2 regions of the Yersinia vastinensis genome follow, and region 2 is predicted to be linked to the other one. Evidence: predicted binding sites of a transcription regulator. Region 2 holds the regulator's gene; the other holds the start of a gene.

Region 1 (9,830 bases), 1.6 Mb from region 2:
GCCTGGTAGCTCGTCGGGCTCATAACCCGAAGGTCGTCGGTTCAAATCCGGCCCCCGCAACCAATTCTTAATCATCTTTATATCGCTATAAGACACCCTCAAGGGTGTTTTTTTGTTTCTGGCGTCCAATCGACGATAAACGTATCCCTAAGCAGGGCTATCCTAGTCCTGCTATATATCAGTCAATGACCATGTGCCAAAGACTAAAGCCGTGCCATCGCCCCACCATTAGCAAAATAAGCTTTGATACCCGCAAAGATAGACTCCGCAATTTGCTGCTGGAAATGGCTAGTTCGCAATTTTCGCTCTTCTTCCAAGTTGCTGATAAACGCCGTTTCAACCAAAATTGACGGAATATCCGGTGCTTTCAATACAGCAAAACCAGCCTGATCAACACTATTCTTGTGAAGCTTATTGATTTTCCCCATACGGTTTAGCACTTCTTTGCCAAATTTCAGGCTGTCATTGATGGTTGCAGTTTGCAGTAAATCAATCATGGTATGGTCCAAATAGCGGTCCCCACTCTTACTGACCCCACCAATCTGGTCGGCTTCATTCTGTGTTTGAGCCAAGAAACGTGCTGCGGTACTGGTTGCCCCCTTGGTCGATAATGCAAATACTGAGGAGCCTCTGGCAGCTCGATTAGTGAAAGCATCGGCATGGATCGAAATGAATAAATCTGCACGTAGCTTACGGGCTTTAGCCACCCGCACTTTCAAGGGAATAAAGACGTCTTCATTGCGGGTCATAAACACCCGCATATTTGATTCTTTCTTTATCAATGCCTGCAACCGCCGGGCAATTTGCAGCACAATATCTTTTTCGCGAGTTTTATTTCGACCAATAGCACCGGGGTCTTCTCCGCCATGCCCAGGGTCGAGCATGATAACAATGGGTCTATCTCGCCCTGCTTTACCCGCTTTAGGCGCTTCTGCGGGCAATGTGCGCTCCACATTGCCTTTATTGTAATCCTCTAATAACGCCAGCAGCGGGTCATCCTCTGCCGAGGTTGTCCCCTCTTGCGGATACAAATCGACGACTAAACGATTTTTGAATTCTGCAAAAGGCTTAAGCGTAAATAATTGTGGGCTGATGCTTTGCTTCAACTCCAGTACCAGTCGGACAGTGTTTTTATCAAACTGCCCTACTCGCGCCTGCTTTAAGTAAGGATCACCGGACTGTACTTGAGTGCTAATTTCTTTCAGAACGCTATTGAGGTGCACACCTTCTATATCCACCACAATCCTATCTGGGTTCGTCAAAGCGAACTGACGATATTTAAGTGGCGTATTGGATTCCAGCGTTACCCGGGTATAGGTTGAGGAAGGCCAGACCCTAACAGCAATAATATGTGAGGAAGCAGCAAATCCAACCCGGGTGACACTAAGCATCCAGGCTGCGGCAGCACCTTGTAGTAGACGGCGACGCCCAGAATTATGATTTGAATCTGCCATGTAACTCCAAAGTAACTACCAAAATATGAATAAAAATCGAACAAAAAAAATTAACGAGGAAAAACTTTAACTAATCGCCCCCCTGCTGTCATCAGAAAAACATTTTTATGTTATTCAATTTATTAATACACATGTGCCATACATATGCATTTAATAGCAATTTCCTGCTTGCCATCTTGATCAAAAAAGAATAAAAATACAAAAATATCGAATAAAAATTCAAAGAGGATCTGCCGTGAAGGAACGTAGTACTGAACTGGTTCAAGGATTTCGCCACTCAGTTCCCTATATCAATGCACACCGCGGCAAGACATTTGTTGTCATGCTGGGTGGCGAGGCGATTGAGCATGAAAACTTCTCAAACATCGTTAATGATATAGGGTTGTTGCATAGCCTTGGGATCCGGCTGGTCGTGGTATACGGCGCCCGCCCACAAATCGATGCCAATTTGGCACAGCACCACTACGAACCTATTTATCACAAGCATACTCGGGTGACCGACGCCCGCACGTTGGAAATGGTCAAACAGGCCGCAGGCCTATTGCAGTTGGATATTACGGCAAGATTATCAATGAGCCTGAATAATACTCCGCTCCAAGGCGCGCATATCAATGTCGTCAGCGGCAATTTTATCATTGCCCAACCTCTGGGGGTGGATGATGGTGTTGATTATTGCCATAGCGGACGCATCCGTAGAATCGACGAAGATGCTATTCATCGCCAATTGGATAATGGCGCTATTGTATTACTGGGGCCTGTTGCGGTGTCCGTTACTGGTGAGAGTTTTAATCTGACATCTGAAGAAGTTGCCACTCAATTAGCCATTAAACTCAAAGCCGAAAAGATGATCGGCTTCTGCTCATCCCAAGGGGTGACAGACAACGAAGGCAATATCATTTCAGAACTGTTTCCAAACGAAGCGCAAAAGCGAATTGAAGACCTGGAGCAAGAGGGTGACTACAATTCGGGGACAGTCCGTTTTCTGCGTGGAGCGGTGAAAGCGTGCCGCAGTGGCGTGCGCCGTAGTCATTTACTGAGTTATCAAGAAGATGGCGCATTAGTTCAAGAGCTATTCTCTCGTGATGGGATCGGCACCCAGATTGTGATGGAAAGTGCGGAGCAAGTTCGCCGTGCAACTATCAATGACATCGGCGGCATATTGGAATTGATTCGTCCACTTGAACAACAAGGTATTTTGGTGCGGCGTTCACGTGAGCAACTTGAAATGGAAATTGATAAGTTCACTATTATTGAGCGGGATAATCTGACTATTGCCTGTGCCGCGCTTTATCCATTCCCTGAGGAGCAAATAGGGGAAATGGCTTGTGTTGCAGTGCACCCGGATTATCGCAGCTCTTCTCGAGGTGAAATGCTCCTCAAGCGGGTCGCAAATCAAGCGCGGCAGATGGGCCTGAAAAAACTGTTTGTGTTAACTACTCGCAGTATTCATTGGTTCCAAGAACGCGGTTTTACCCCAGCAGAAGTTGAGGTTTTACCGATTCAAAAACAAGAATTGTATAACTATCAGCGCCGCTCAAAAATTCTGTTGGCGGATTTGTAGTCGGTCATTGATGGTGATGAGGGGGCAATAGCCCCCTTAGTATTATTTCTTCAGCGCATTCAAACGATCAACCAATCCACTAAGGCGAAGAGTTGGTGTGCGTATCGCATGGCTCAATACCGCCTCACTGCAATACAGCGTTAAGCGCTGTCGGGCGCGTGTTATCGCGGTGTAAACTAACTCTCGGGTCAACACTGGCATAAAAGTATTGGGTAATACCAACGCTGTATGCTCAAACTCCGACCCCTGAGACTTGTGCACGGTCATCGCATAAGCAGTTTCATGGCTAGGAAGGCGGCTGGGTTGTACTGATTTTATATTGCCGTCTGGCAACTGGAAATGCACTCGCAGCTCCCCCTCACCGTCAATTAGCGCAATACCAATATCACCGTTGAACAAACCAAGAGCACTGTCATTAAGCCCAATCATGACAGGCCGACCGACATACCAGCGCCCTGATGGCCCTACGGGGCGTTCAATTAAGCGCTTACGATGCAATAACTGTTCAACCCGCTCATTTAGCCCACTGACACCAAATGGCCCAGTACGTAATGCACACAATAACTGATAACGACCAAATGCTGATAACACATCAGCAGCATGCGCGCCGGTGGTCGCCAGTTGAAGATAGTGCTGATAACCAGTAGCACAGTCTTCCAGCAATGCCTGATACTCATCGGCGTCAGCGAGAGAAAAATGCTCGATATCAGAATGTGCCCCATTTAAAACGGATAATGCGTCCCGATATTTGCCTGCATTCACGGCCAAAGCAAGCTGCCCAATACCGGATTTTTCATCAAAACGGTAACTCTTGCGTAGCAAACACAAACTATCACGGACATTGACTGTATCGCTCTGCACATCACCAATAGGTATTTGACCCGCCAGCGTACAGCCTGTTAAGCGTGCTAATTGTGCCGCTCGAGTGCTGCTATAGCCTAATTCAGCAAAGCGACAAATATCGCCCAGTACCGCCCCCGCCTCAACGGAAGCTAACTGATCACGGTCACCAAGAAAAATCACCTGAGCCTTCTCTGGTAATGCAGCAATAAGCCGCGCCATCATGGGTAAATCCACCATAGAGGCTTCATCAACCACCAGCACATCAAGGCTTAATGGATTACCTTGATGATAACGTAGGCGCTGGCTGTTAGGTTGAGCCCCTAGCAAACGATGCAAAGTAGAGGCCTGTTCAGGAAATAACTTGCGCTCATCATCAGTCAGTGGAAGTTGCCGAATAGCGTTGCCCAGTGATTCGGTCAAGCGTGCCGCGGCTTTACCAGTGGGGGCTGCTAGTTGAATACGTAACCGTTGCCCTTGGCTAAGTTGTATCAGTGCGGTCAATAACTTTGCGACTGTGGTCGTTTTGCCCGTGCCCGGCCCACCAGAAATGACTGAAATTCGACGTGTGGCTGCGACGGCGGCGGCCACTTTTTGCCAATCAATTTCAGGGCCAGCCTTCCCAAAGAGGTTATCAAGGGTTTCTCTCAATAACGTTTCATTTACTACTCTGGTTTCGTTGATGAATGAAGCGGCATTATCACTGGCAATAAAGCGCACCACATCCCCCTCGTACTGCCACATCCGCTGCAAATACAAACGGTCATTATGTAGGACGAGCGGTGTTGGCTGCGATCCATCACTGACCGCAGGCGCGTTATTTAGTACTTGTGCCCAACGCAATTTATCTGGCGCTCCCGCCGCCTGCCATAGCGCTTGCGATAGCTCTGGTTGCCGCCCACCAAATAACTCATCCGCCTGTAAATAGCTTAATGGCAAGCACACATGCCCCGCCCCAGCTTCAGCACTGAGAATAGCGGCGGCTAATTGCAGCATAGGGTCATTATCAGCAGCTATCATACGTGAGAACTGGACATCCAGAGGACGTAGTAAATGGTCTCGAACAGCTTGCTCCAGTAGCATCATCATATTGATGTCCCCTCATCTACCGAGGTAAATCCACTGAATAAACTGTCCATTCCTTCAATCAACTCCTGCGCTGGGCGACAACTAAAAATGCCGTTACCCGGATGTTGCTTATCAATACCACGCAGGAAGAGATAAATGACGCCACCAAAATCACGTTGATAGTCATAGCTGGCTAACCGATGACGTAAATAGCGGTGTAATGCCAAGGTATAAAGCTGATATTGCAGATCATAGCGATGTTCAGCCATGGCTTGGGTCATCGCCTCCACGGTGTAAGCGCTGCTGTCTTCTCCCAGCCAGTTGGATTTGTAATCCAATAAGTAATACTGACCTTGCCAACAGAAAACCAAGTCAATAAACCCTTTGAGCATCCCACGGACTTGCTGAAAATCCAATACCGGGCACTGACGAGAGAGTGGATCGTAGTGTTTAATTAAGGTGTCTAACTCTCGGGCTTGTAGCAGCGTGTCAATGGGCAGATAAAATTGTAATTCCGCTTGTTTGCTCTGTGGTGTTAACTCCGCCAGTGTCACACCGGTTTCATTAAGTGGGACGTGTACAATGTCATTTAGCCACTGATACAACATAGGTGACCATTGCTCACCAAACCCTTGCTGCTGTAATTGTTCGGAAAGCCACTCCTGCTCAATGGGTTGACTAAAATCCAATGGCTCAAGCAAATCATGCAGGAAAGTCCCCGGTGCTGCGCCGCGAGGGAAAGTATGCGGGGTTAAATGGGGCTCGGTTATCAGTGCTTGCTCGCCAGCAGCATCGGTATCCAGCCGGGGTAATAACTCCTGTAAAGGCACATTCAATGCCGGTAATAGGCTATTTTTGCTGGAGCCATGCTGCTGTAGACCGGAATAACTGGTCACGCGCCAGTAATCTTGTATTTGTCGGTTAAAGTGACGAGCAGCAAGGGAAGGAACTTCCTCCGGCTGTGGCTGCCAAGGAGTCTCACTTAGTTGCCCGGCGGGTGAAACCGAGATATCCCCTCCAGCAAGTGTCGCCAGCTCTGTGAGTTTGTCGGCCAGATACTGTGCATCACCTGCTTTACCTTGTTGTACCAGATAGCCCAAGGCACTGAGGTGCATATCACTGTCGCCTTGCTTTTTTCGCCCGCCTTTAATCAGCGGAGCAATACCCACGCTACAATGATAAACCGCACGAGTGAGTGCCACATATAATAGCCGTAGGTCTTCCGCCAAGCGCTCTTCTTCCGCCAAGGCTTGACTCTCATCGTCGGCATTCAGATCCAATAATGCTTCAAAACTGTGGCGGTCATGATAGAGCACATCTTGCTGCTGACGAAAATTGCCCACGAAAGGCAGCCATACCAACGGATATTCCAGCCCTTTCGATTTATGGATAGTAATGACCTGCACTAAATGGCGGTCACTTTCCAAACGTAATTGTTGGTTATCTGACTGGTGATTTGGCTGTGCTATTTGTTGTGCTAGCCAGCGGATTAGTGCGTGCTCACTATCAAGTTGTGATGCCGCCTCTTGCAATAATTCCCCTAGATGCAACACATCTGTCAACCGACGCTCACCACCGGGGGTAGCAAGCAAATTTTCAGCTAAATGACGGCGGGCCATTATCTCACGTAGCATTGGCAACACGCCACGATGCTGCCAATGTTGGCGATAGCGATCGAATTCATCAACTAAAGCATCCCAAGCTCGCTCATCGTGGTTTAATTCATCCAACATTTTGGCATCCAGCCCTAAGATGCCGGTCGCCATAGCGCTGCGTAGTGCCCGTTCCTGCTCAGGGGCAAGCACCGCCTGCAATAACCACAGTAAATCTTTGGCTTCTGTCGTATCAAATACACTGTCACGATTGGACAAGTAAACTGATGGGATGGCTAATGCGCTTAGCGCATCACGCACCAAAGCCGCTTCTGCCCTGCTGCGTACTAATATGGTGATATCCGACGCCTGAACCGGCTTTGAGCTTTTACCCGTGACTAATTGGGCCAGCCCTTGCTGGCCTGCAGTTAACCATTCACGGATTTGAGCCGCACACTGGCGCGCCATTAATTGTTGGTATTCACTAACCCCAACACCTTCTCCCGGCTGTAACCAGAAAGATAGCGCTGGTTGTTTTTTCCCTTTAATTTCAAATGACAATTGACTATTTTTTTCAGCCGGTGTCACATTGATAAAAGGAATTTGTTCAAATAAGAAAGGAACATCGACCAAACTAAAAAGCCTGTTGACTGATTGCACCATCGGGAAAGATGAACGCCAGTTAGTCTCCAGTGTATAGTGGGCACTTACTTCTGAACGAGCACGAATATAAGTAAAAATATCTGCTCCACGGAAAGCGTAAATCGCCTGTTTAGGATCCCCAATCAGTAATAGGCCGCAATCGCTTTGCCCACCATAAAGAGTGTGGAAAATACGGTATTGTTGGGGGTCGGTATCCTGGAACTCATCAATCATTGCTACGGGGTAACGGGTACGAATGGTTTGCGCCAGTAGCTCCCCACCCGCTTGCTGTAATGCTGTATCCAGTTTACTGAGTAGGTCATCAAACCCCAATTCTGCTCGTTGCCGTTTCTCTTGCTGGACGCTAGTGCGTATTTCACTAATCGCTCGGGCTAAAATTAGATCCCTTAAGGTCAGCGGCTGTTCATATATCTGATCTATCGCACTGAACAAAGCATGTTGGGGGGCGGCCCCTTTTTTCGTTTTTTCAAATAATACTGACTGGCGAAATTTTTCCAGTTCTTTGGGTAATTGATAATCACCCGTTTCTTGTTCTGCCCAAATCCCGACTTTTTCTAGCCAATTAGGTAAATGTTTAGCGCTGTAGCTGCGTTTATCTACACCAGAGTGACTAATCAATGCCTCTAACTCATGAGCCGCGGTACGCCATTGCTCTTTAACTGTATCAATTTGCACCACGATTTGCTGATGTCGACTGAGTATCGTTTCATCATCACCCGGCGCTTGACGAAACTTTGGGGTCTCTCCCTGCAAATATGCAGAAAGGTCTTTGAGTAGAGCCTCTGGCCCGCTCCATTCCTGACTGACCGCTCGAGCGATAGCCAAGGGCAGTGGATAACAATGACGCCGCCAGAAATCAGCACAAGCTTGTCTACGTAGTGGTAGCTCATCCTGCACTAATGTTTGTTCAAATAAAATGCCGGACTCAAATGCATTGTTCGCCAGCATTCGCTGACAAAAGCCGTGAATCGTGTAAATAGCCGCTTCATCCATCTGGCGCTCTGCCGCTAGCAACTGTGCTGCGGCCTCGCCCAGATCGATAATTTCAGCTAATAAAGCTTTATGCATTGGATCATCACTGACTCCCCGCACGCACGCGATACGCAACTCATGAATATTGTCGCGAATTCGCCCTCTTAACTCTTCTGTTGCCGCTTCGGTAAAGGTCACCACTAAGATTTCCTCAACCATTAGGGGGCGTCGAAACGCAGCCTCCCCACCTAGGCCCAACAACAATCTGAGATAAAGAACCCCAATGGTAAAAGTTTTACCCGTACCGGCAGAAGCCTCAATCAGCCTCTCACCATACAAGGGGAGCGTTAGCGGCTCCAGCCGCTGGGGAGTGATTGATGTCATGGAGCCAATACCTTCTGCGGTAGGGTTGCTTGCAAGGCAGAGGTTGTTGGATAGGTTGTCCAACCCTTAAGCACTGCATACCCACCCGTTGTTTGTCCTAAGCCTTTAACTTGAGAAAGCAGCGCTAAGCCTTGCGGTTTGATGACGGCTTGCTGGAAGAAATCTGCCAACGCAGTGTTGGTCAAGAGCCTCACCTGAGCAATCATTTTCTCACGGCTATCAAACGCAAAATTATTGCGGTTAAAATCATTACTGTAACGGCTGGCTTCTTCATCCAGCGTTTGTGGGCGTTGCAGTAATTGGTTAATTAACCCCTGCTTATATTGCTCAAAATCTGCCGATTTCATGTCACGCAGGCGCTTTTCAGCCTGTGGATAGAAAGCCAAATAGCGCTGATAGAGATAATCAGGTTGCTTACTGTTACTTTGCAGCAAGAAGCCCAAGCCCCACTGCCGGCCAACCGACATTGGGAAGGCAAATACCGCATAGCCCAGTTGCTCTTCTGTCCGTAGTTGATCATAAAACCACGGCTGAACAATTTGCCCCAACAAGGCACTGTAGGCCATCCCTTTAATCTCGGTATATCCAGTCGGAATATAGACCGCTGCCAAAGCAGCATCAGAGCTGCTGCCAAGCCGTTCCATGTTAGCTAACTGAGCCTTATCAACCACCACATCTTCACCCGTCCACCAAGTGTTACCAGTGAGGCTCAGTTGTTTTTTCAACGACTCAGCCAGATCAGTTACCTGTTGGGCGGTCATATTGCCTACAGCCAGAACTTCCATTGCAGATTGTTTAAGCAAAGCATCACGGTAGGCCACAACATCTTGCACACTGATGGTATCCAACAATTTGCGCCGTTCAGTGCGTTCTGAGTAGGGAACATGAGACAGTAACTTAGCGGGTTGAATAGCCAGTTCATAGGCTTTGCCTTTCTCAGCAACTTCCAGTTGTTCGCGATACCAAGACTTAGCCTGTATGAGCTCCTCTTCTGTTGGTGTAAACCCGGAGTAACCCTCCATTAAGGAGGTCAGCAGCTGTGGCATTCGCTGTGTGAAACCATTTGCGCTGACATACAGACCATTGTTCGGTGCAGTCGAGAAGCTTATCCCCCCGATAGATGCCTGATAACTCAATTCATCGAGTGACAGGCCAGCAAGATAATCCGTCAAGGCAAACAATACCTGATGACGAGCGGTATCCGATGCATGAGGATTGCGAAAAGCTACTGAGATATCGGCTTTCGGTTCGTCAGCAAAATACTGACTTGGCATATAAAACACTCGCAAGCCGGGT
Region 2 (9,830 bases):
ACTCTTCACCCAACTTGATATCGTTATGTAACACATCAAGCATGCTGTCCAGTGCCTGCTGTTCAAAAGCACTCAGTTTGCCAATGTCTTTACGTTCAGCAACGCCGTTTTTACCCAACAGAATAGGTTGAGCAAAGAAGCGGGCATACTTGCCATCGCCTTCAACGTAAGAGCATTCAACAACATTACTTTCGCCTTGCAGAGCACGCACTAAAGAAAGACCGAAACGTGCTGCAGCTTGCCCCATAGACAGAGTCGCTGAACCGCCACCGGCTTTTGCTTCTACGACTTCAGTTCCTGCGTTCTGAATGCGCTTAGTCAGATCAGCAACTTCTTGCTCAGTGAAGCTGATACCTGGAATTTGTGACAGTAATGGCAAGATAGTCACGCCTGAGTGGCCGCCAATCACCGGGACTTCGATGTCCTGCGGTTGCTTACCTTTCAATTCAGCAACAAAGGTGTTCGAACGAATGGTATCCAGCGTGGTAATACCAAATAATTTGTTTTTATCGTAAACGCCGGCTTTTTTCAGCACTTCTGCCGCAATAGCAACCGTTGTATTAACGGGGTTGGTAATAATCCCGATTAATGCTTTCGGGCAAGTGCGTGCGATTTGCTCAACCAGATTGCGAACAATACCCGCATTCACATTGAACAGGTCTGAACGATCCATGCCGGGTTTACGTGCAACACCCGCCGAAATCAGAACAATATCTGCGCCTTGCAGTGCTGGAGTAGCATCTTCGCCGCTGAAGCCTTTAATATTAACAGCCGTCGGGATATGGCTCAGATCAACCGCGACACCTGGAGTCACTGGCGCGATATCATATAATGAAAGGTCTGAACCTGAAGGAAGCTGGGTCTTGAGTAGAAGAGCGAGGGCCTGGCCGATACCACCAGCGGCACCGAGAACTGCAACTTTCATCCTATACTCCTTATTATATTTAATTTAAATTTGCCGTGAATTCATCTATTTACGCACCATAATTTATTGCGATTTTAAACACAATCTATTAACAGTCAGATTGAGATATCACGCATCAAAAAGGCGCATAATGATCATGTATTTTAGATTAAATCGCTTATTCATTAATGATATAGCGCACATTATTCTAAAATTTACTGAAGTATTCATGACAGGTTAATCGGCGGTTACATTACACCCTTCTGTTACATCAGAACAACATCATTTTAATAACATTCTGTTTACTCGCACCGAATACGAATAAGGGCCGATTTAGCATAATCGTAACAGCAAGATGATGTTAAAATTCCTTCACACCTTGATATCAATGCTTTTATCGCCAATACTCCATAGTCATGTTGAATAAAAATTCATTTATATGCATAATAATCCTATTCACTATTGACTGCTCAGGGCATAAAAAATGCGTAATCCCGCAAAACAAGAAGATCTTATCAAGGCGTTTAAAGCGTTATTGAAAGAAGAGAAATTCAGTTCTCAAGGTGAGATCGTTTTGGCCTTGCAGGAAGAAGGCTTTGAAAATATTAACCAATCCAAAGTGTCACGCATGTTGACTAAGTTTGGCGCGGTCAGAACGCGTAATGCAAAAATGGAAATGGTTTATTGCTTACCTGCAGAACTGGGCGTCCCGACAACCAGTAGCCCGCTGAAGAATCTGGTATTAGATGTCGATTATAACGACTCGGTTGTAGTGATTAAAACCAGCCCCGGTGCTGCACAACTGATCGCCCGCTTGTTGGATTCATTAGGTAAAGCAGAAGGTATTCTGGGCAGTATTGCTGGTGACGATACTATTTTCACCACGCCGGCCAGAGGTTTTACCGCTGAACTGCTGCATAAGGCGATTCTCGAGCTATTTGAACAAGAGCTTTAATCTCTGATACTGATAATAGATGCGGCTAACTATGCCGCATTCTCTTTCGATTGCCCTTTTATCCGCCATAACGCTCCATTCAATCAGGGTATATCACTGCTTATTGTTTTTAAAACCATTCAATAACACTCTCTATTCTCCATTCATGGTCAAAGTCACCACTTTATTTCGCACTTTTAGTCAAAAACACTTATCTTATTGAAAAACTTATATTTTTACGAAAACTTGTTGTTTTTTAACCATTTTTTATTCCATTTCGTTCTTAAAAAATAGTCACCCACGATAAAGTGACGTTAAATATTATTAGCCCGCTATTAATATTCTCAGTTACTAGATGTATACTCATTTTCGTGATGTACATCACACTTCCTTTGAAGTGATAAAAGAATAAATAGAGGCAATAAAATGAAAGTTAAAACTACAATCGCAACAATGAGCATTCTATCTGCACTGTCATTTGGTGTTTTTGCAGCTGATTCAATCAATGACAATCAAGCAGCTAACTTACAGCCAATGGGCACAATTACCGTTAGCGGCATTAACGGTGCACCATCTGATATCCGTCAGGCACTGTCTGATAAAGCCGATGCTATGGGTGCAAAAGCTTACAAAGTGATTGAAGCGCGTGATGAAAATAACTGGCACGCCACTGCGAAGATTTATAAATAAGATTAAGTAATAAGTCTGAAAGTAAATGCCCCACGCAAAGGGGCATACTTTCGCACTTAATGGTTTATTCAATCGGTTGAAAGATTCATTTTCAGGATATTGAATAGAGTATTGATTGAAACAAGGTATTGATGAAACCACTGAGCGGAGTCAGTACCACAACAGAATAATCCCTCGTCGTCTATCCGACGAACCCTTTTACCCCCGCTCTGCGGGGGATTTTTTTATCCTGCTTAATCCTGAGGTAGAGCATCCTGCTCGGCTTTTTTACTCAGAGCACTCAGTAATTTATCGTGAATACCACCAAAACCACCGTTACTCATCACCAGAATGTGATCTCCTGGTTGGGCCGTCTTCACAACCATATCAACTAATGTATCAATATCAGCGCTCCAATGTGCAGGCTGAATACAGGCTTCCGCCACTTCCACCACTTGCCAAGGAATGTGTTGCGGCTGGAACAGGAACACTTCATCCGCACGGCCTAATGACGGTGCTAGCTCGTTTTTGCATAGCCCTAATTTCATGGTATTAGAGCGAGGTTCCAGTACCGCCAAAATACGTGCCGTCCCCCCCACTTTGCTGCGCAGCGCAGCCAGCGTGGCAAGGATCGCCGTTGGATGATGAGCAAAATCATCATAAACCGTGACACCGTGGGCTTCACCACGTAATTCCAGCCGGCGGCGGGCATTAATAAACTGGCCCAAAGCTTTACATGCATCGGCAGGTAAAACTCCCACATGGCGAGCAGCAGCAATCGCCATCAAGCCATTGTGCATATTATGTTCGCCCACCAATGACCAACTCACTTCACCCACTAATTCATTATCGAGCAGCACTTCAAAGACACTCGCGTCAGTCGATACTTTACGTGCGAACCAACTGCCCGTTTCGCCGACGAATTCTTGCTCACTCCAGCATCCCATCGCCATCACTTGCTTTAGATGGTTATCATTATCCGGGACAATGATTTTGCCCTTTCCCGGGACGATGCGAACCAAATGGTGGAATTGTTTCTGGATAGCCTTAAGATCGTCAAAGATATCAGCATGATCGAACTCAAGGTTATTCATGATAAGTGTTCTTGGGTTGTAGTGAACAAATTTAGAGCGCTTATCAAAGAAGGCGCAATCATATTCATCAGCTTCAATCACAAAGAAAGGGCTATTGCCTAAACGGGCTGAGACGTCGAAATTCCCCGGTACTCCACCAATCACAAAACCTGGCTCATAACCGCAAGCTTCTAGTATCCAGGCCACCATTCCGGCAGTGGTAGTTTTACCGTGGGTTCCAGCGACAGCTAATACCCAGCGCTCTGGCAACACATGGTCATGTAACCATTGCGGGCCAGAAACATAAGGAATGCCTTGCTCTAATACCGCCTCAACACACGGATTACCACGGGTCATGGCATTGCCGATGATGACTAAATCTGGGGCTGGATTCAGTTGCGCAGGATCATATCCCTGGATCAAGTCGATCCCTTGATTCTCCAGTAGCGTGCTCATCGGGGGATATACGTTAGCATCCGACCCCGTCACTTCATGACCTAATGAGCGGGCAAGCATTGCCAGGCCGCCCATAAAAGTGCCGCAGATACCTAATATGTGAATGCGCATAAATTTTCCGTATTAATAAGCTTCGAATTTACAGCCATTCTACCGCTCAGAATCAAAGAGAAGAAATGGAATTGCCTATGAATCATTCTCACCTTTGGGCTACACTGCTGCCATTAGGTGAGTTGTTCGTTAATAAATCGATATTTAACCGTAGATTCAGGGATTGTGTCATGAAAACGTTAGGCGAATTCATCGTTGAGAAACAGCTGGACTTCTCTCACGCCACCGGCGAATTAACTGCATTACTTTCAGCAATCAAACTCGGCGCAAAAATCATCCATCGCGATATCAATAAAGCAGGTCTGGTTGATATTTTAGGTGCGAGCGGTGTTTCTAATATTCAAGGCGAAGACCAGATGAAACTGGATCTGTTTGCCAATGAAAAATTAAAAGCAGCCCTCAAAGCCCGTGGCGAAGTCGCTGGTATTGCCTCCGAAGAAGAAGACGACATTGTTATCTTTGATGGTGGGCGAGCAGAAAATGCCAAATATGTGGTTCTGATGGATCCGCTGGATGGCTCTTCAAATATTGACGTGAATGTGTCCGTCGGTACTATTTTCTCTATCTATCGCCGTATTACCCCATTTGGTACTCCTATTACCGAAGCTGACTTCCTGCAACCGGGCACTAAGCAAGTTGCGGCAGGTTATGTGGTTTATGGCTCTTCCACTATGTTGGTCTATACCACAGGCTACGGTGTTCATGCCTTTACTTACGATCCATCGTTGGGTGTTTTCTGTTTATCCCACGAAAGAGTTCGCTACCCCGCAACCGGTTGCATGTATTCCATCAACGAAGGGAACTACATTAAATTCCCTCTGGGTGTGAAGAAATATATCAAATATTGCCAAGAGCAAGATGAAGCCACCAAGCGCCCTTATACTTCGCGCTATATTGGCTCATTGGTCGCGGACTTCCATCGCAACCTATTGAAAGGCGGTATCTATATTTACCCAAGCACCGCCAGCCATCCACAAGGGAAACTGCGTTTGCTGTATGAATGCAACCCGATGGCGTTCTTGGCAGAACAAGCTGGGGGTAAAGCAACTGATGGGGTTAATCGCATTCTGGACATCGTGCCGGAAAAACTGCACCAGCGCGCACCTTTCTTCGTGGGAACAAAATCCATGGTTGAAGACGCGGAAGGCTTTATTGCCAAATTCCCAGATGAAGACGCTAAATAATTGTCGGAAATAATGTAAAAAGCCACCTATTGGTGGCTTGATGTATATCAGAGAGCAGCGGTTCCTAAGCCGCTGTTTTTTTTATGCCATTATTGCCAAATTATCTCCCTGTAATTTAAATACCGCCATACTGGCTGATAATGCATCAGCTTGCTCTTCTAATGAGTGTGTGGCTGCGGCGGCCTGTTCAACCAAGGCCGCATTTTGCTGGGCAACTTGATCCATTTGAGCAATAGCCACATTCACTTGCTCTATTCCACTACTTTGCTCATAAGTAGCCGCTGATATTTCGCGCATCAATGCTGTTACCCGGCTAACTTCACGGGCAATTTCATCCATGGTTTGCCCCGCAGATTCAGCCATATCCGCCCCTTCCCGTACCCGAGTTTGTGATTCAACAATCAGGTCTTTTATCTCTTTTGCTGACTGCGCACTGCGTTGCGCCAAATTACGGACTTCGCCGGCTACCACGGCAAAACCACGCCCCTGCTCACCCGCTCTAGCCGCTTCGACCGCCGCATTTAGCGCCAGAATATTAGTCTGAAATGCAATACCGTCAATCACCGCAATAATGTCCGAAATTCGCCGTGAACTGGTGGTGATAGCCTGCATTTTATCCATCACATGACTGACAGCCTCACTCCCTTTATTGGCAATGTCTGACACACTCATCGCCAGACGATTCGCCTGATCCGAGTTTTCAGCATTCATTTTTACCGTCGCAGTCAACTGCTCCATACTGGCCGCCGTTTGCTCCAGTGAAGAGGCCGACTCTTCCGTTCGTGCAGCCAAATGGCTATTACCCGCAGCTAATTCCCGTGAACCAACGCCAATTTGCCCGCCCACGCCTCGTACCTGACTGACAGACGCCACCAGCGATTGCTGCATGGTTTGTAAAGCTTTTGCCAATCGGGCCAATTCCGTATTGCCCTCACTGTTGATGCTATGCGTTAAATCACCATCAGCGATATATTCAAGTTGGTGAATTGATTGCTCCAGTGGCCGCAAGATGATGTATTTCAGCGCAAACCATGCCAACACAGCAGAGATCAAAGTGAGTAGCCCTGCCGCTACAATGATGCCTAATTTGATGTTGGCAGCGCTGTTGGCTTTATCAATTTGCAGTTGGCCCGCATTCAGTGCATAACTACGAAAAGCTGCAACATCATCATTAAAGGCTTTGCTGATATCCGTAATACTCTTTTCCAACACGTCATAATATTCGTCTGCATAACCTGCCTTGATGGCCTTCAGCATGGGCACTACGCCCTTATCAACATAATTTTTATAACTTTTTTGGATATTAGTTGCCAGTTCCTGTCCATCTCCCCGGTCAGATACCGCACTGACAAAACGCGCCATTTCTTTTTGCGATAGTGCCAGTGATCCTTCAGCCTGCTTTGCTGTCTGTAATGACTCATCAATCAGCCCTATTTCTAATTGATGAATGGCTAGTGCGGCCTCAGTTCTGGCACTTAGTGTGGCATTAAAACTATTGGACAACGATCCCAGTTCCTCCCCCTGGATCTGATTTATTATTTGCAACGAGCGCGAACTCTCCTGAATTGAATTGATGCCAATAATACTGACAATTAATAAAATCAATGACATAAGGCTTAGTTGAGCAATAAGCCCATTCTTAATGGTAATCTTTTTTAACATCGGTTTTTTCCGGTTATGTGCAAATGGTTAAGATTACAAAGCGTTAGCATTACAGCGGACTGTCTTATTGTTTGATTAAGTTATCGGCTGTAAGGAAATCGTCTTGAACCCTCATCGGAAAAACAGCTTAAAATAGATACATTTAGAGAATGACGGTATTTTATCTCCATAGAATCGCCTTGATTCAGGCAATCTCACCGCTATCAAGCAATGAAAAGGACAGGAATTCACATAAGACTTGGCTATAATAGCCGGCACTCCATTTCTGGTTTGATAAAAGGAAACCGACATGAGCTTGAACCAAGTACCCGCAGGTAAAGACCTGCCAGAAGATATTTATGTTGTGATCGAAATCCCTGCGAATGCAGATCCAATCAAATATGAAATCGATAAAGAAACCGGCTCTCTGTTTGTAGACCGTTTCATGTCTACTGCAATGTTCTATCCGTGCAACTACGGCTACATCAATAACACCTTGTCATTAGATGGGGACCCGGTTGATGTACTGGTACCAACGCCGTATCCGTTACAACCAGGCTCAGTGATTCGTTGCCGTCCAGTTGGCGTGCTGAAAATGACTGATGAAGCGGGTGAAGATGCCAAGTTGGTTGCAGTTCCACACAGCAAACTGACCAAAGAATATGATCACATTAAAGATGTGGAAGATCTGCCAGAACTGCTGAAAGCACAGATCAAACACTTCTTTGAACATTACAAAGATTTGGAAGCAGGCAAGTGGGTGAAAGTTGACGGTTGGGAAAATGCCGAAGCAGCTAAAGCCGAGATCCAGTCTTCTTTCGAGCGTGCGAAGAAGTAATTCTTGGTTGCACCCGTAATAAAAAACACCGCCCTTGAGCGGTGTTTTTTTATGGTTGTTTCACTTTACGGCTTATTATTCTCTTCATGGCGTTTTAACCAATCGCCACTGTAAATACGCGGTAACCCTTCAATCGGTAAACGATAAAGGTATATCCATGCACTGCCATAAGGTGTCTGGATCAACTCACGCCGATAATCTTTGGTATTACTTTTTAGCTCATCTAACTCATTCATAATAGACGAGTTAATTCGATAAACTTCACAATGCACGGTGCCATCTCCGGGCACAACTGCCGGATAATGACCTAAATCGTACATATCAAAACCTTCCAGGTCATGTTCACCCAATAACTGGGCGTCCGTCATCCAATGACTATTACCTTGCTTGCGCCGTAAACTACCGTAGACAATAATTCGCATTGTTAGAACTCAAACTGATAAAGCACATCTAATGCCTGATCAATACCAGACACCGCTTCCAGATACAACCTGGGCATCAACCGATAACGTAATGTTAACGTCGCCAGCGAGTCAAATATACCCACACCGTATTTTATTTGCAGATCTTTAGTGACATAGCCGCTCACAACCACTTGTGAACTATCGCCAACGCCTTGAGTATCCAGTGCCAGGTTGCTTACACCAAATGCCTCACCAATTTTACCCACAAGTTTACCACTTTGTGCAACCCCCATCCCAACGAGCATGGACGTCATCAAACCACTGTCAGCACCTGAATTACCTAATCCCTGCCCACGTAGCAGATAAGATAAGGCTTCCTGCTGAGACATCGCCGGATCCGAGAAGATTTCCAGCCGAGGAGAGTCAGCCATCCCCGTCACCCGCACACCCGCTGTTACGCCGTCAGCAGTGGCATCAGGATTTCGAATCGCCTCAATATTAAGCAGTGGTTGATCCGGTGGGCCGGAGAACAATAAGACCCCTTTGTTGACTATCAAGTCCTGACCATAAGCACGGAAGCTACCAGACGGAATATTAATCTGCCCATTCAGACCTAAGCCGCGCTGATCTTGCACCATTTTCAAATCGCCTTGTAAGCGCGCTTTCAGACCAAATGCATTCAGACGAACATCATTACCAACGTGAATCACCAGATTACTGTTAATTGGGATGCTGGCAGAGCGTGGTGAAATAGGCTTCAGATCGTTATTTAGCATCACCTCATCAGGTGACACCCCCACCGCACTTTCCGGCACTTCCTGCACCGTGATACGCGCCCAAGGAATATCGACCGAGCCATTGAGAGTAAACAATTGCGGCGTAGCTTCAAACACAATGTCTGGTGACACATCGATCCGCACCATTGGCGGCACAGTCACGCGCAACTTATTGCCTTTAGCTGCAATCCGCGCGCGCCAGGCATTGATATCACGCCAGTCAGCATCGCCAGAAAGATTGAGCTGCCCTTGAGACGTGCGGATTAAGCCCTCCAGAGTCGAGGTCATACCATCAAAATTCATCACCAAGCGCCCTTCGGTGATATCAAATGGCATCCAACTCCCATCAACATCCACGTTGTCTAGCGCCAGACGGCCAAAGACTAATGGACTTTTCGCATTCCCGCCCAAACGTAGATTGGCATTTAATGTGCCAGTCGCTTTTTCGCCATCACTCAAAATCGGATTAATCATTGCCAGCGAGAAATCACTGATAGCAATGTTACCGGATAAATTGCGCCGCCCTTCTGGATCAGCAACCTGTACTTGACCGGAAAACTGCCCATTATTGACCAATTTAACCAGCCAATCAGCTCGCACTTGCCCGTTGGTCAGGCCGCCATTCAGGTTCAACGTTTCAAAATTAATTGGTAGCGGGTTACCCTGCACCATCTGTTGTACTTTGACGCCATTACCATTAAGTGAGACCCGCACATCTGGCAAAGCACCGCCCGCTTTCCAGCTGACATCTGCCCGCCCGGTGAAGACCCCACTCATGGTGGTGTCCGGGCCAAGGAAAGGTTTAATCATCGCTAAATCAAAGCGGTTGAGTACCACACT

The links. Region 2 encodes ArgR, which controls arginine synthesis, uptake and breakdown. Its sites were predicted from a motif close to ANTGAATAAAAATACANT; they were not measured.
Region 1: the regulator ArgR is predicted to act here: its motif matches at 1,640-1,657, upstream of argA (amino-acid N-acetyltransferase).

The regions. Positions count from the first base shown of each region.
Region 1 is NZ_CP173260.1:1,011,084-1,020,913, reverse strand. Features, by position in the region: tRNA gene ACIOG0_RS04610 (tRNA-Met) at 1-63, shown strand, start outside; gene amiC (N-acetylmuramoyl-L-alanine amidase AmiC) at 204-1,454, opposite strand; gene argA (amino-acid N-acetyltransferase) at 1,690-3,015, shown strand; gene recD (exodeoxyribonuclease V subunit alpha) at 3,058-4,938, opposite strand; gene recB (exodeoxyribonuclease V subunit beta) at 4,941-8,534, opposite strand; gene ptrA (pitrilysin) at 8,531-9,830, opposite strand, start outside.
Region 2 is NZ_CP173260.1:4,204,389-4,214,218, forward strand. Features, by position in the region: gene mdh (malate dehydrogenase) at 1-925, opposite strand, end outside; gene argR (transcriptional regulator ArgR) at 1,389-1,859, shown strand; gene yhcN (peroxide/acid stress response protein YhcN) at 2,265-2,528, shown strand; gene mpl (UDP-N-acetylmuramate:L-alanyl-gamma-D-glutamyl-meso-diaminopimelate ligase) at 2,762-4,147, opposite strand; gene fbp (class 1 fructose-bisphosphatase) at 4,318-5,331, shown strand; gene ACIOG0_RS19460 (methyl-accepting chemotaxis protein) at 5,413-6,993, opposite strand; gene ppa (inorganic diphosphatase) at 7,283-7,810, shown strand; gene ACIOG0_RS19470 (gamma-glutamylcyclotransferase) at 7,876-8,232, opposite strand; gene ACIOG0_RS19475 (translocation/assembly module TamB domain-containing protein) at 8,235-9,830, opposite strand, start outside.